3 regions of the Paenibacillus sp. UNC496MF genome follow, and region 2 is predicted to be linked to each of the others. Evidence: riboswitches for the same ligand, from Rfam matches in the RefSeq annotation. Region 2 holds a riboswitch; each other region holds the start of a gene.
What was found. Region 2 has a riboswitch for cyclic di-AMP ahead of BMZ79_RS12765 (3D domain-containing protein). Riboswitches for the same ligand answer to the same signal wherever they lie in the genome.
Positions count from the first base shown of each region.

Region 1: another riboswitch for cyclic di-AMP. It lies ahead of BMZ79_RS32110 (ubiquitin-like domain-containing protein); the one in region 2 lies ahead of BMZ79_RS12765 (3D domain-containing protein).
Region 3: another riboswitch for cyclic di-AMP. It lies ahead of BMZ79_RS10390 (histidine kinase); the one in region 2 lies ahead of BMZ79_RS12765 (3D domain-containing protein).

Region 1 covers NZ_FORE01000023.1:65,261-70,377, reverse strand. The annotation lists gene BMZ79_RS32125 (AbrB/MazE/SpoVT family DNA-binding domain-containing protein) at 1-149, opposite strand, end outside; gene BMZ79_RS32120 (HD domain-containing protein) at 426-1,742, shown strand; gene BMZ79_RS32115 (TatD family hydrolase) at 1,764-2,528, shown strand; cyclic di-AMP (ydaO/yuaA leader) riboswitch at 2,716-2,923, shown strand; gene BMZ79_RS32110 (ubiquitin-like domain-containing protein) at 3,296-4,312, shown strand; gene rnmV (ribonuclease M5) at 4,453-5,013, shown strand; gene rsmA (16S rRNA (adenine(1518)-N(6)/adenine(1519)-N(6))-dimethyltransferase RsmA) at 5,010-5,117, shown strand, end outside.
Region 2 covers NZ_FORE01000007.1:220,253-225,369, reverse strand. The annotation lists gene BMZ79_RS12775 (acetylxylan esterase) at 1-357, opposite strand, end outside; gene BMZ79_RS12770 (polysaccharide deacetylase family protein) at 499-1,362, shown strand; gene BMZ79_RS12765 (3D domain-containing protein) at 1,503-2,303, opposite strand; cyclic di-AMP (ydaO/yuaA leader) riboswitch at 2,410-2,611, opposite strand; gene BMZ79_RS12760 (ATP-binding protein) at 2,678-3,826, opposite strand; gene BMZ79_RS12755 (TetR/AcrR family transcriptional regulator) at 3,906-4,541, opposite strand; gene BMZ79_RS12750 (CAP domain-containing protein) at 4,665-5,117, opposite strand, start outside.
Region 3 covers NZ_FORE01000006.1:404,644-409,760, forward strand. The annotation lists gene BMZ79_RS10390 (histidine kinase) at 1-2,127, opposite strand, end outside; cyclic di-AMP (ydaO/yuaA leader) riboswitch at 2,305-2,499, opposite strand; gene BMZ79_RS10395 (DUF445 domain-containing protein) at 2,752-4,011, opposite strand; gene BMZ79_RS10400 (class I SAM-dependent methyltransferase) at 4,158-4,904, opposite strand.

The sequences.
Region 1 (5,117 bases), on a different contig from region 2:
TCGTATTTCTTCAGCATGATCCGTTCGCCGTCCACGTAAATTTCCAACGCGTCCTTCTCTCCGATGCCGAGCGTGCGGCGCAATTCGATCGGGATGACAACCCGCCCGAGCTCATCAACTTTCCGAACGATACCTGTGGATTTCATCATATTGGTCGCTCCCTTTCCTATTCAATCATGTCGTCACGATTCGACAAAATTCTATCATTTAATGTCTTAATAATACCAACGTTTCCCAAAATAGTCAACCCGATCGGAGAGTCCGGCAAGTGCCGTAATGACGACGATTTCACGTCACTAATGTATTCCGTTATACTTCATATAGTACAACAAGGGCGGTCAGATTGGAAATAGAGTCATGACATAATTCGACATGTAAATTGATAAATATGTCGAAATTACGAACAGTTGGGAGTGAGCGAAACAATGAGCAACGACCAAGCCCAAGTACGTCTGCCCGAAGAAAAAGTCTTCAAGGATCCGGTACACAAGTACATTTACGTACAAGATTCCTTGATTTGGAACTTAATCAACACGCGGGAATTCCAACGCTTGCGGCGCATCCGCCAGCTGGGCACCTCGTACCTGACCTTCCACGGAGCGGAGCACAGCCGATTTTCGCATTCTCTCGGCGTCTATGAGATTACCCGCAAAATCATCTCGCAATTCGAACGCAGCGGCTATTCCGGCTGGCCGAAGGAAGAGAAGCTCGTCGCCCTCTGCGCGGCGCTCCTGCACGACATCGGCCACGGTCCGTTCTCCCACTCCATCGAAGACGTATTCGACACCCATCATGAAGCGTGGACCTGCCGGATGCTTCGGGAGGACACGGAGATCAACCGCGTGCTCCGCGACTTCGATCCGTCTTACCCGGAGCGGGTGGCCGACGTCATCTGCAAAACGTATCACGAGCCGATCGTAGTGTCGTTGGTGTCCAGTCAAATGGATGCGGATCGGATGGACTACTTGCTGCGGGATGCTTATTTTACGGGGGTCAACTACGGTACTTTCGATTTGGAGCGGATCCTGCGCGTCCTGCGGCCGCATCAAGGACGGATCGTCGTCAAGGAAAGCGGCATGCACGCGATCGAGGATTATCTCATGTCCCGGTATCAAATGTACTGGCAGGTGTATTTCCATCCGGTTACGCGAAGCTCGGAAATCATACTCCGCCAAATATTTCGCAGAGCCAAGGAATTATACGGGGGCGGGTATACGTTCGGTTGGATGATGGAGCCGCTCGAAAAGCTCATCTCCGGCAACATCGGCATCGAAGCTTACCTCGCGCTGGACGAGGCGCTCGTGCAGGCGGCGTTCTCCGCCTGGTCGCACGAAACGGATCCGATTCTCGCCGATCTATGCCGTCGGTTCTTGAATCGAAGATTATATAAGTACGTGACGATGGACGGACCCGACGAGCAGCTGTGGAACGACATTCGGGCGCAATTCCGCGCGATCGGGCTGAATCCCGACTATCACTTGGAAATTGACTTTCCGTACGACATGCCCTACCATGTGTATCGTCCCGGCTCGCCCGGTCCGGCGGACAATGAAGAAAAACCGCCGATTTTGCTCCTGTCGGGCGACGACCGGCTTTCGGAAATTTCCGGCCGATCCGATATCGTCCGTTCGATCACGGGGATTCATCAAGGGAAGTACCATTTATATTACCCGGAAGAGCCGCTGCTTGAATCAGCGCACCGCTTGTCCGCGAACATACGCGAATTATTTGGTTTAATGTAGAAAGGGGTTGCGCAAGACGTGATGTTAATCGACACGCATACGCATTTGGACTCGCCGAAATTCGACGAAGACCGCGAGGCGGTCATCGAACGGGCTCTTGAAGCCGGCGTACATACGCTCGTCAATATCGGCTTTAACCGGGAGACGATTCCGACCACCATGGCGCTGGCCGAGCGCTATCCGTTCATCTACGCGGTCGTCGGTTGGCACCCCGTGGACAGCATCGACATGACGCCGGCGGATCTCGAATGGATCGCCTCGCTGCTCGAGCATCCGAAGGTCGTGGCGCTCGGCGAGATCGGCCTCGACTACCATTGGGATACGTCGCCGAAAGACGTGCAGCAGCGCGTCTTCCGCCAGCAGATCGCGCTCGCCAAGGAGAAGCGCAAGCCGATCGTCATCCACAACCGCGACGCGCACGAAGACGTCGTGCGGATTCTTCGCGAGGAAGGCGCAAGCGAGGTCGGGGGGATCATGCACTGCTACTCCGGCAGCTGGGAAACCGCGAAGCAGTGCCTCGACATGAACTTCTATATCTCCTTCGGGGGACCGCTTACATTCCAGAACGCGCGGGTTCCGAAAGAGGTCATGGCCAGGGTGCCGCTCGACCGGTTGCTAATCGAAACGGACGCGCCGTATTTGGCGCCGCACCCCCATCGCGGGAAGCGGAATGAATCGTCCTTCGTCCGTCTTGTAGCAAATGCAATGGCGGAAATTTCAGGGAAATCTGTGGAAGAAATCGCCAAAATCACGACCGAAAACGCAAAGAGATGTTTTGGAATCTGATGAAAACGTGACGATGCGTTAGATTTCGGGGGAAATCCGGTGAAAAAAATGATTTTTCATCCGCGAATCGCTGGAATAGCTCGGAATTTTCCTTGAAATTCGTGAAAATCGTCATTAATCAGTTCTTTACAATGAGCGGCGGTAGACGGTATGATTCATCTCAGAGCAACAAAAGCTGTATTCCTTTTCCAAATCATCGCTTAATCTCCGGCTACCGGAGAGCGGGGGAACCACTTGCCTGAAACTGTTTGTAGCAATCGAACAGCGGAAGCAACGGAATTCTCTAGGGGTGAATTTCGCCGATGGACGCGCATGACCGGGCGTCGCGAAGCGAATAGGGCGACTCTCGCGCCCGAATCCGACAGCTAACCTCGCAAGCGTACATAAGAGAGATCAACCTCGTGCATGCAACATCACGCTGCCATTTATCCGAATGGGAAGCCACGAAACAGATCCTCTGTCGTCGGGCTTCTCTTTTTTGTTTGAATATTGCGTAAACTGACGACATAGGGTGTATGGTGGAGGTGGGGCCGAGGCGGAGTACGAAAAAAGCGTGCGTTCGCACGCCAATACTCTATAGTCGCGTCTAAGTATCATGTTTACAAAGGCGGCGGGGCTATGTAAGGAGGACCGAAGAAGTGGGAGCACTCCAGTTAAAGGACACCCATGGGAAACGATCATCCAGCATGTCTTTCGCATTGCGATGGAAGCATGAGAATGTGCGTTTAATTGTACTGAGCGCCATGATCTCAATCGCTATGACTTTCATGTTTCTGGTGTTGTTGTACGGAACGGCTGACAAGCATGTCTCCGTAGTATTGAACGGACGAGAAACCATTGTCTCCACGAAGCAATGGGTCCTTCAACGCCTACTGGATGAACAAGCCATCACCATCGGCCCGCACGATAAAGTGTCGATGCCGCTGGACGGCGGCATAAGCGACGGCGACCGGATCGTGATCGATCGGGCCATCCCGCTTACGGTGAAGGCAGACGGCAAAGCAAGAACGTTGTACACGACAGAGAAAACGGTACAAGCGGCGATCGATCAGGCTGATATAGAGGTTCGCGGCCTAGACAAGGTGTATCCTTCGTCCGGGGCTGCGCTCCAACCGAACATGACCATCACGGTCACCCGGATCGACAAGAAATATTCCGAGACTTCGTACGACGTTCCGTTCACGGTCGTGAAGAAGAACGATCCGAAGCTCGCGGTCGGGAAGCAGAAGCTTGTCCGGCAAGGCCAGCAGGGTAAAGTGGTCAAACGCTACGAGACGGTATTCGCGGACGGCGTGGCGGTGTCGCAGACGCTCGTCGAGAAAATGACGCCGCAGCCGGCGGTCGATAAAGTCGTCTCCATCGGAACGATGAAGCCCGAACCGAAGGTGACGATGCTGTCGGCCAGCGCCGGGGCATCGAGCTACACGAAGCGGGGCGTCACGTTCAACGCCAAGAAGGTCATGCGGAACTTCACGCTGACGGCGTATTCGGCGGGCGTGGCTTCGACGGGCAAAGGCAAAGGCCATCCGGAATACGGCATCACCGCTTCGGGTACGCGCGTCCAGGAAGGCCGCACGATCGCGGTCGATCCGAAGGTCATTCCGATCGGCTGGTGGGTCTACATCGAGGGCATCGGCTTCCGCCGCGCGGAAGACACGGGCAGCGCCGTCAAAGGCAATAAGATCGACGTGTATTTCGACAGCGAGTCGTACGCCGACCGGTTCGGCCTGAAACGGGGCTACACGGTCTACGTGCTGGGACCGAAAAAGCCGGAGTCTCTGTAAGAAACCCGGTCATCCCCGTTCGTTTATCGGAAAGCCATCTACTTGATTCATATCGTAATTCATGATTAAATATGCCATGATAAGAAGAGGCGACGCCTCTTCTTTTTATTGTTTGTCTAACGGGAAGGAATGGAGCTTCCATGATTAAGGAAATCATCGTCGTCGAAGGCAAGGACGACTCGGTCGCCGTCAAGCGGGCCGTCGAGGCCGAGACGATCGAGACCGGCGGTTCCGCCATCGGCGAGGCGGTGCTCCGCCGCATCGAGCTCGCGCAGCAGCGCCGCGGCGTGATCATCTTCACGGATCCCGACCACGCGGGCGAGCGGATCCGCAAAATCGTCGCGCGGCGCGTGCCGGGCTGCAAGCATGCGTTCCTGCCGCAGGAGCAGGCGCTGTACAAAGGCGACATCGGCGTCGAGAACGCGTCGCCCGAGGCAATCCGCCACGCGCTGGCCAATCTGCGAACGGAAGCGGCCGACGGCGAAGGCGGGCTGGCGGAAGTGACGATGGAGGATCTCATGCAGGCGGGGCTGCTCGTTCACCCGCAAGCGTCCGAGCGGCGGCTGAAGATGGGCAATCTGCTCGGCATCGGCTATGCCAACGGCAAGCAGTTCTATAAACGATGCTCCACGTTCCGGATCACGCGCGACGAATTCCTGCGCGCGCTGCAGGCGATGGAGAGCGAAGGAGAATCGTCATGACAGAAGGCACGAGAACGGTCCAGGACGTCGGTTCGCCCAGACGGACGAAGGACATCATCGCCAAATACGGCTTTACGTTCAAGAAGAGCCTCGGTCAGAACTTC
Region 2 (5,117 bases):
TCCGCGGACGTCCAGCGCGAAGACGGAGAAGCCGAGCGATACGATGCCCAGCTTGTCCGTCCAGTCGCCGGCGTTGCCGCTGTAGCCGTGAAATTGGACGACCGCCGGATGCGGCCGTTCCGCATCGCGCGGACGCGCGTACTTGGCATGGATCCGCGCGCCGCGGACGCCCGTGAAATATAAATCGAAGCATTCGGCCGACGGCGTCTGGAATTCGCTCGGCACGAGCTCGACCGCGGCGTCGACGGCGCGCATCTCCGCCAGCGCCCGTTCCCAGTAATCGTCGAAATCGGCAGGCCTCGGATTGAGTCCTGAATACGTTTGCAATTCCTTGAGCGGCATATCGATCGTTGGCATTGGAACGCTATCCCCTTTTTCGCGTGATCGGTTCCTTCTCATGTTACGTCTTCAATGCAACGCTGTAAAGTGCCGATTCCGATTTTCGTGAATGCGCGATTACGCAGGCGGGCAAAATGACTTCATGAAGGAGGGACGGCCATGCGAAGATGGTGGGAAGCGCGAAAAGCGCTGCTGCTGGCGGCATGCATGCTGCTGGCCGCGTCCGCGGGGGCCGAGCCGGCAAGCAGCAAGCGGTCCGCCGCGGCGGGAAGCGAATACCGACCTCAAGCGCAGCATCCGTCCGAAGAGACCGGCGCCTTCTCCGGCGTCCGGCGCCCGAAGAAGAAAAAGCCCGCGATTTCGTGGGTGGCGCTGCAGCAGCGCTATCCCGGCGCCTTCGTCATCGGCGGCTCCCGGCGCTTTCGCCGGGTCGCGCTGACGTTCGACGACGTGCCGGATCCCCGTTACACGCCGCAGGTGCTCGAAACGCTGGCGCGCTACAAGGTCCGCGCGACGTTCTTCGTCGTCGGCCAGCGCGCGGCCGCCCATCCCGCGATCGTGCGGCGGATGCAGCGGGAAGGCCACATCATCGGCAATCATTCCTTGAACCATCCCGTCTTCTCGCGGATCTCGCAGTACGCCATGCAGCAGCAGGTTCTGCGGACCGACTGGATTCTGCGGCCGCTCGTCGGCTACAGCCCGAGATTCGTTCGTCCGCCGTACGGCGAGATCACGCCGGCGCAGGTGGAATGGCTGAGCGGCAAAGGCTTCACCGTCGTCAACTGGGACGTCGACTCCGAAGACTGGCGAAGCATCGACAGCAGCGCCATTCTCATCAACATCAAGCGGACGCTGCAGCCCGGCTCGATCGTCCTGCAGCATGCCGGCGGCGGCACGGGGCAGGATCTGTCCGGCACGGTCGCGGCGCTGCCGCGCCTGATCAAGCTGCTGCGGAGCAAAGGCTACGCGATCGTCACGCTGCCGGAGCTGCTCGGCCGTCCGGCGGCCCGCCGGCTGCCCTGAGCGGGCCGAACGGCTTGCTTTCGCCGAGCCGCCGCGCCCGGAGACGATTGTCGCACTGCCCGTGATGAAGCTACCGCGCACGAATAAACGCAGCATAGAAAACGGCAGCCCCCCGCGGGCTGCCGTTTGTCATCGTGCGCTTATTTATTGAGAATGAAGACCTTGACGTTCTGGAAGCCGAACTCGCTGGCTTGCTTCTGCGATTGCGGAACGAAAATATCGATTCGGTTGCCGGAGATGGCGCTGCCCTGGTCGGACGCGACCGCGAGCATGCCGCCGGACGGCAAACCGCCGTGGTCGTAGCCGGTAATGTACACTTTGGTTCCCATCGGAATGACGTCGGGATCGACCGCGATCGTTCCGAGCTTCAGCGGGTTGCCGAAGTAGTCGACGGGGCCCCAGCCGTTCTCGGAGGCCGCTGCCGTATAGGCGCTTGCTTTGACCGTCATGACGTCCGAGTAGACGTACGACTTGCCGTTCACCGACACGCGGTCGCGCTGCGGCTTCCTGGCGGCCGATGGCTTGACCGTCGTTTTCTTGACGCCCGTCTTCATGGTTTTCGAAGCAGTCGCTGCCGCTTTCTTCGCCGGCGCTTTCTTAGCCGCCTTCGGCGCGGATTTCTTCGCCACGGCCGCCGGGGCTTTCTTCGCAACGGCAACCTTGGCTTCCTGCTTCAGGACGCGCGCAGGACCCGCGGTCTTGACTTTCTCGGCCGCCGGGATGACCAGCATCAAGCCGTCGTAGATGTTGCCGGCTTCCACGAACGGGTTCGCCTGCTGCAGCAGATCGACGCTGACGCCGAACTTTTGGGACAGCTTCCAGAACGTGTCGTCGTTCTGTGCTTTGTACGTGCCTTCCGCGTGCGCGGCTGCGCTTTGGGCGAAAATGACGAGGCCGAGCGCGGCGGCCACGATGCCCTTCTTCCAATGATGACGATTCATGTTGTCGGTTGCCTCCTTAGGATTTACGGTCGCATGCCCGGAAAGCAGGCATAAGAACGTCATTACGAAGAGGACAGATCCGCCGAGCGGGTGCGGAACGAAGACGCCATCTTCGCATGCGGCCTACGAGGTTAGTTGTCGGATTCGGGTCGAGGAGTTCGACCCTACGCGCGGAACGCGCGATTCACCCCAGCGCCAAAAGCGCGGTGAACCCGTCATGTGATACGCATCAGATGACGGGAACGGAGCAACGTGACTTGCTCCCAAAAGATCCCCCGTACGAGTTATCGTTTCGGCTCGCGTAATAGGATAACACAGCTGCTTCGGCCAACCTACCGGTAAATCCGTCCAGCAGGCCGGGCCGGCGCATCGTTTCACTCGTTTTTGGGCAAGGAAATCGTCACCGTCGTGCCTTTGCCGTGGGCGCTGGCGATGTCGATCTTGCCGCGGTGGCCTTCGATGATGCGGTAACAGATCATGAGGCCGAGCCCCGTTCCGCCGTCCTTCGTCGTGAAAAACGGGCCGCCGAGCAGGGGCAGCTGCTCTTCCGGAATGCCGACGCCCTGGTCCTCGATCGACACCGCGATGTCCCCGCTCCCGGCCGACTTCAGCCGGATGGCGACGGTTCCGCCCTGCGGCATCGCCTCGATCGCGTTCTTGAGCACGTTGACGAACACCTGCTTGAGCTGATTCTCCTCGCAGAGGAGCTCCGCCGCTTCGGCGTCGTAGTTGGCGGACAGCTGCACGTTGTTCATGATCGCCTGCGTCTCGAGCAGCGTCAGCACGCTCTGGATCGTCTTGATCAGGTCGTGCCGGCGGAACTGGTTCGCCTGCGGCTTGGCGAGCGCCATGAATTCCTGCACGATGGCATTGATCCGGTCCAGCTCCACGAGCATGATGTCGAAATAATCGTGGTAGCTGTTGATCCTCGTTTTGAGAAATTTGGAAAATCCGATCAGAGACGTAAGCGGGTTGCGAATCTCGTGCGCGATGCCGGCCGCCATCTGGCCGACGACCGACAGCTTCTCGGATTGGATGAGCGCCTCCTCTTCCCGCTTCCGGTCGCGGATATCGCGGAAGACGCTCTGCACGACCGTCCCTTTGCCGGGATAGTCGCGGATGCGGGTGCTCGAGACTTCGACGTCGATGATCTCGCCCGCGGCGCTCACCAGCTTCGACTCCTCGAACTCGTTGGGCTCGTCCGTGCCCAGAATCGCCTTCAGGCGGTGCCTCGCCTTCTCGCGGACGTCCGGATGGAGGTAATGGCTCACGAACGGCCTCGCCAGCAGCTCCGCTTCCGTCACGCCGAGCAGGCGCAGTCCGGCTTGGTTGGTGAAGATGACCGTATCGCCGTCATGCACGAAGATCGGCTCCGGCAAATATTTGATGAGCCGGCGGTAGCTCATGGAATCGGGATGAAGATCGTTCGCCACCGGTTCCTTGCGCCCGATCGTCCGGAGCGTAAGCGTTCGTTTTAACTTCGAAGCAAGCACGCGATTGCAGTAAACGGCTTTGCGCCTCATGGTCCGATCCATCCCCCGAAACGAGTCTCTTAGGCTTAATTCGCTTCGGATTCGCCAAACCCTGCGACATTAAAAACAATTAATGTTGCGCCATGCCCTTCGTCAGGACGACGATGCCTTCGCCGAAGATCGGCAGGATGCGGTCGAGCAGGATGGCCGTCGGCTCCGTATGGCCGGCATACGTGCTGACGAAGCCCTGGATATAGTAGAACAGCACCCGGGCCCGGTTCGTCGCGGCCTCGCCGCTCTCGCCGCCTTCCGCCTCGGCGGGAGGGACGACCCGATTCAGCGAATCGCGCATCGTCGCGAACAAGCGGTTGCGGATGACGTTGATTTCGAGCGCCGGCGCGGGATCGTCGACCCGCACGGAACCGGACATGAACAGAACCGTATGCAGGCTGCCGCTGCTCAGGCAGAAGACGACGTACCGGCCGCACACCGCCATTAGGCATTCCAGTGGCGACGCGTCCGCCTTCTCCAATTCCTCGCGGAAGCCGCGCTCGAGCTCCAGCAGCGACGGAATGGCGATATGCTGCAGCAGCTCCTCCTTGTTCTTGAAATACAAATAAATCGCCGTATGCGAGCACCCCGCCCGCTTCGCGATTTCGCGCATCGTCACGTGCTCGTAGCCCTGCTCGGCGAACAGCTCGGCCGCGGATTGGCGGATCGCCGCCTTCATGTCTTCGGTCATTTGCTTTCTTCGCGTCGTCGTCATCGTTTGCGACAAGCCCCCTTTTATTTGCTAACCATTGGTTATATCATATACGGCGCCCCTCGAAATGTAAAGAAAGGCGGCCCCGGAAGGGCCGCCTTTGGCGTAAAGCGCGGTTATAAGCGTTTAGTTCGTGAATTCCTGTACCCATTCGCCGTTGTAGTACGCCACGCCGATTTTGCCGTAGTGGCTGCCCAGGATGTTCGCCTTATGGCCGGCGCTGTTCATCCAAGCCGTCATGACTTCCTGCGGCGTGCGCTGGCCCTTGGCGATGTTCTCGCCGGCGTAAGAATAGTTCACGCCATAGGCACGCATCATATCGAATGGCGAGCCGTAAGTCGGGGAGTTATGGTCGAAATAGTTCTTGGCGTACATGTCTTTCGCTTTGTCCATGGCGACCTTCGACAGCAGCGCGTCGGATTTCAGCGCGGGCAGACCCGCGTTCGCGCGCTCCTTGTTCACGAGGGTCACGACTTGCGAAGCGAATTGGCTCTTGTCCGTCGTGCTCGCGCCCGTGCTTGGGTTCGTGCCCGTCCCTGCGTTGGAGCCAGTGCCCGCGTTCGAGCCCGCGCCCGTATT
Region 3 (5,117 bases), on a different contig from region 2:
GCTCTGCGTCTCGAAGCGGCCGCCGAGCCGGTCGACCAGCGCCTTGATTTCCTCGATCCGCTTGGTGCACGTCTCGGAGCGGTCCCCTTCGGTCCGCACGTAATGGACGTGCCATTCCGCCTTCAGGCGGTAGGCGATGCGGAAGCCGCGGCGGATGAGGCGCTCCGCGTTCGGGCTCGTCGTCACGGCGACGAAGATCGATTCGTGGCGACGCCACGGGCCGCGCAGCGAGCCGTTGCGCTCCCACGCTTCCAGCCGCTCATCCACGTCGTCGGCGATTTCGCGCAGCGCCAGCTCGCGGAGCGCGATCAGGTTGCCCGTCTTGAAGGCGCCCGCGAGCTTCTCCTCGATTTTGTCGGGGCCGTAGATCCGGCCTTCCTTCAGCCGCTCCTGCAGCGCGCTCGGCGCGACGTCGATCAGCTCCATCTCGTCCGCCAGACGGAGCACCTGGTCGGGCACCGTCTCCGTCACGGTCGTGCCGCAAATCTTCTCGATCGAATCCTTCAGGCTCTCCAGGTGCTGCACGTTCAGCGTCGCGATGACGGAGATGCCCGCGTCCAGCAGCTCGCGGATGTCATCGTAACGGTGCATGTTGCGGCTGCCCGGCGCGTTCAGATGAGCCAGATTGTCGATCAGCACGACCTCGGGATTGCGCGCGAGAATCGCGGCCACGTCCATCTCCTCGTCCTGCGAGCCGTTCGCTTCGACCTTCAGGCGCGGCATCGCGGCGAGCTTGCCGATCTGGGCTTCCGTGTCCGGCCTGCCGTGCGTCTCCGCGAAGCCGATGACGACGTCGATGTCCTTGCGGAGCAGGTCGTTGCCCTCGCGCAGCATCATGTACGTCTTGCCCGCTCCCGGCGCGGCGCCGATGTACACCTTGAACCGGCCGCGGCGGATGCGCTCGATCTTCTTCTCGACCTCCTGCTCGCTCAAGCGCCGGTACGGCTCGGACGGCGGCTTCGGCACGGCCCGCTTCGTCGGCAGCACCCGTTCGCCCTCGTGCTCCGCGCGGTCGGCCATGAAGAAGACGTCGATGTTGCGGACGTGCTTCAGCAGACTGCGGGCGATGGAGCCCTGCCGGAGCTCCTCCGTGCGGGTCTGCTTCGAATGGCCCATGACGATCCGCGTCGCGTTGATGAGCATGGCGTAGCGGATCAGCGCGCGCGGCACTTGCTTCCGGCTCGTAATCGCGATTTCCCGGAAGCCCGCGCCGACCTTCTCGACGAGTTTCAAAATCGATTTCTTGAACGCTTCCCGTTCCTTCGTCGGCTCCTGCGAGGCGTCCGTGAAGACGACGACCTGCAGGTCTCCGCCGAGCCGCTTCGCGATCTGCTGCCCGCGGCGGATGTAGATCGACCCGTTGACGTGGTACTGCGCCGCGACCAATATCCGCTCGGACGCCCCGGACGGTCCGATGAACCCTTGCTCCTCGCGGTATTTCTCCAACGACTCGTTCACGCCCTCCGCCATGAGGCGAAGCGCCAGCTCGCGCAGCTTGCCGACGTTGCCGCGCTTCAGCAGCTCGGGGTCCTTGACGTTGTTCAGCCGGCCCTCGCTCAGCCGGTTCAGGATCGTCTCGGGCGATACGTCGATCAGCCGCACCTCGTCGGCGATCTCCAGCAGATCCGCGGGCACCGTGCATTCCGGCGCGATGCCGGTCAGCTTCTGCGCCTGCTCCTTCACGCCCTCCAGCTCGTAGACGTTGACGGTCGTGATGACGCTGATGCCGCGGCTCAGCAGGAACCGGATATCCTCGCGGCGCGTCGGGAACTTGGCGCCGGGCCGGTTCTCGTGCGCCAGCGAATCGACGAGAAGCACCTCCGGGTTGCGCTCGACGATCGCATCCAGGTTCAGGTCCTTCTTCTCGACGTCGCCCTTCATCCAGCGGATGCTCGGAATGCGCTCCAAATCCGCCAGCTGCTCCACGGTTTCCGGGCGACGCATCGTCGACACGGCGCAGACGGCCACGTCGATGCCCTGCTGCTTGAGCGCCTGGCCTTCGCGCAGCATATGGTAGGTTTTGCCCGAGCCGCTGACGGCGCCCACGTAAATTTTCAGACGCCCGCGGTGGATTTTGGAGATGGATAACAGCAGTTCCTCCGGAGTTTGTCGCCGGTAGCCGGCCATAACGTTGTACCCCTTTCATGCCTATACCTATAAATTTGCATGTTGCCTGGAATCTTATGCTCGACACGAAAACGGACATCAAAAAAGAAGCCAGCGAAAGACGGCCTCCAATTCAGAGAACGCTTCTCGCGGCTTCTAGGCACACTATATCCAAAGTGGCTGTTCGCACGCACATTCGTCGCCTCTCTCGGTCGCTTACGAGGTTAGCTGTCGGATTCGGACATGAGAGCCGCCCTACCCGGGACGCGAGGCCATGCGCCTCCGCCCGCGATTCACCCCTGATGGCAAGCCTTGAAGCGCGCGGCTTCGGAAGGACTTGACATGCCGTTGGTTCCCCCGTTTTCCTGTTCGGAAATTCAGCGTTGTCGATTACGTTGTTAAGCATGACTCATGTTACGCCAGAGCCTGCCGTTTGTAAAGGAATCCCGTGCGCACTCCATCCCGCTGTGCGTGCAACGAGAGCAAATATAACGCTTACAAAGGCAACGAGCTTCAGAAATCTCGCGCTACCTCACTTTATGGCCTGTTTCCGTAATTACCGCGATTGCCAGGAGCTGCCTGCGGCCGGGCTTCGGAACGCTCGCCCGGTCCGGCCCCCGGCCCGCCGCGGGGGCGGCCCGGGAATCAGACGTTCCCGGTCGCCATCTCGATGCCCCGCAGCGCGAGGCCGATCAGGAAGCCGCAGAGCGCGCCGTTGACGCGGATCCATTGCAGGTCTTGTCCGACCTTGTCCTCGATCAGCTCGACGAGCTGGTCGTTGTCGAGCCGGTCCAGATTCTCCTTCACGAACGAACCGATCCGGGCGTGGTTGCGTTCGATCAACGCCGCGGCTTGCTTCTTCAGCCAATGCTCGGCGTCCCGCACCAGCCCTTCGTTCGCTTCGATCCGGTCGATAATCCCCTCGACGGCCGGCCACGCCTTCTCGCCGAAATCCGGCGCGCGCAAGAATTCGAGTCCTTTCTCCCGCAGGCGCTCGAACAGTTTGCGCAGTTCGCTCTCGACGTCGAACGCCTGCAGCAGCTCTTCGCGCATCAGGTCCAGCCGGCCGGACTCCGCAAGCCGCGTCACGAGCGTATCCAGCGCTTCGCGCAGCTTGCTCATGACGATCCGGCGGCGCTCCGTCCCCGGAAGCTTCAGCTCGGCGAGCTTGGAGAGCGCGAACTGCTGGAGCATCGCCCCGAGCTTGTCTTCCTCGAGGTAGCCGATGAACGCGTTCACGGCGAACGACATCAAGCCGCCGAGGTTGAGCCCCTTGATCAGCGTCATCACCGCGCTGCCCAGCTCGCGCTGCATGCCCTCCGTGGCGACCCAGGTCTCGGCGCGCTCCAGCAGCAGATCGAGCATCCGCTCGTCCGTCCCGTCCTCCTCGGCCTTGCGGATGAAGCCGCGCAGCGCCGCCTCCAGGTCGATCCGCCGCACCGCGGCTTCGATCTCGCCGGACAGCAGCGGCACGATCCGATCCGCGTCCACGCTCCGCAGCACGTCCGCCAGCAGCAGCGGCAGCCGTTCGCTGGCGACCGCCGAGCGCAGGGCGCCGCGCACGACCGGCAGGAGCTGTTCGGCCAGCTCGACCTGATGCAGCTTCTCGAGCATGCTTTCCTTCGCCAGCAGCCGCTCTTCGAGGACGCGCACGATGCCGTCGGACATCTTCTTCCGGTTGCGGGGCAGCAGGGCCGTGTGCGGAATCGGAATGCCGAGCGGATGGCGGAACAGCGCGGTCACGGCGAACCAGTCCGCCAGCCCGCCGATGACGCCGGCCTCGAAGCCCGCGTGAAGCAGCCCGAGCCCGCCGCCGCGGAACGGCAGCGTCGCCGCGAAGCCCGCGGCCATCGCGCCGAGCGAAAGATTGGCCATTTGCTTGTTTCTCTTCTTTACCTTCGCCATGAGTATCCTCCTAGGATTGCTACTTACACCATACCATTACGGACGCGGCTCTTGCAAAAATCCGGCCTGCCGCGCGCCCCGCGCGTCCGCGCGACCGACGGCCGACGGAAAACGGGACCGCCGCCCGCGCGGCAGTCCCGTATGCGTCACGTTCGCTTCGCGACGAGCATCACTTCGACCTCGTCCAGCCCGATCGGGCCGCGGTTCCACCGGCCCGCCGTGCCGCCCCAGACATGCTCGGCCGCGAGGCCCGCCTCCGCGAACATGCGCGTCAGCTCCGCCGGCAGGTAGCGGCGTTCCTTGATCTCCACCCGCCGCTTGCCTTCGGGCAGATCGAGCTCCTCCACGTAGTGCTCCAGCATCGTGACGGGATCGAAGCGGCCCGACGCCACGTCTCCTTGCGTCAGCGAACGCAGCTTGGCGTAGGCGTTCAAGGTCGTCAGGATGAACCCGCCGCCCGGCTTCAGCGCGGCCGCGACGCCGCGGAGAATGGCCATGTCGTGCGCCGCCGGATCCTCGTCCCGGCCGATCAGGCCGAACGCGCCTTCGCACAGGCAGACGACCGCGTCGTAAGCCTTCGCCGGCACGAACGCGGTCGCGTCGCAGCGGATCCATTCGACGTCGGCGCCGGCCGCGTCCGCCGCCTTCCGGGCTTCCGCCAGCATGCCCGCCGACAGGTCCATGCCCGTGACCGCGCAGCCGCGCAGCGCCAGCCCGATCGCGTGCCGGCCCGTGCCGCAGCCGACGTCGAGGACGGCGTCGCCCGGTTTCAGCCGCAGCTGCTCGACGATGAAGGCCACCTCCGCCTCGGTGTTCGCCGTAAATCCGTTTTCCATATAATGCGGGGCATGCGCGTCGAAGAAAGCTTCCCATTGATTGCGATAGTCGCTCATTGTCGATTAAGGCTTCCGTTGGCGTAAGGGTAAGCCGGAAGCTCGCGCGGACATGACGCGCCTGCATCCGCTTCCGGCAATGATGAATCGTGACTTCCGATTAACGCCGCGCCGGCAGCCCTGCGTTCAATCGCGTTATATACGCTGCATCGCATCCTTTGCCCATCAATACGATGAGTGTAGCCGGGATTTTCGACGATTTCAATCGTTCAT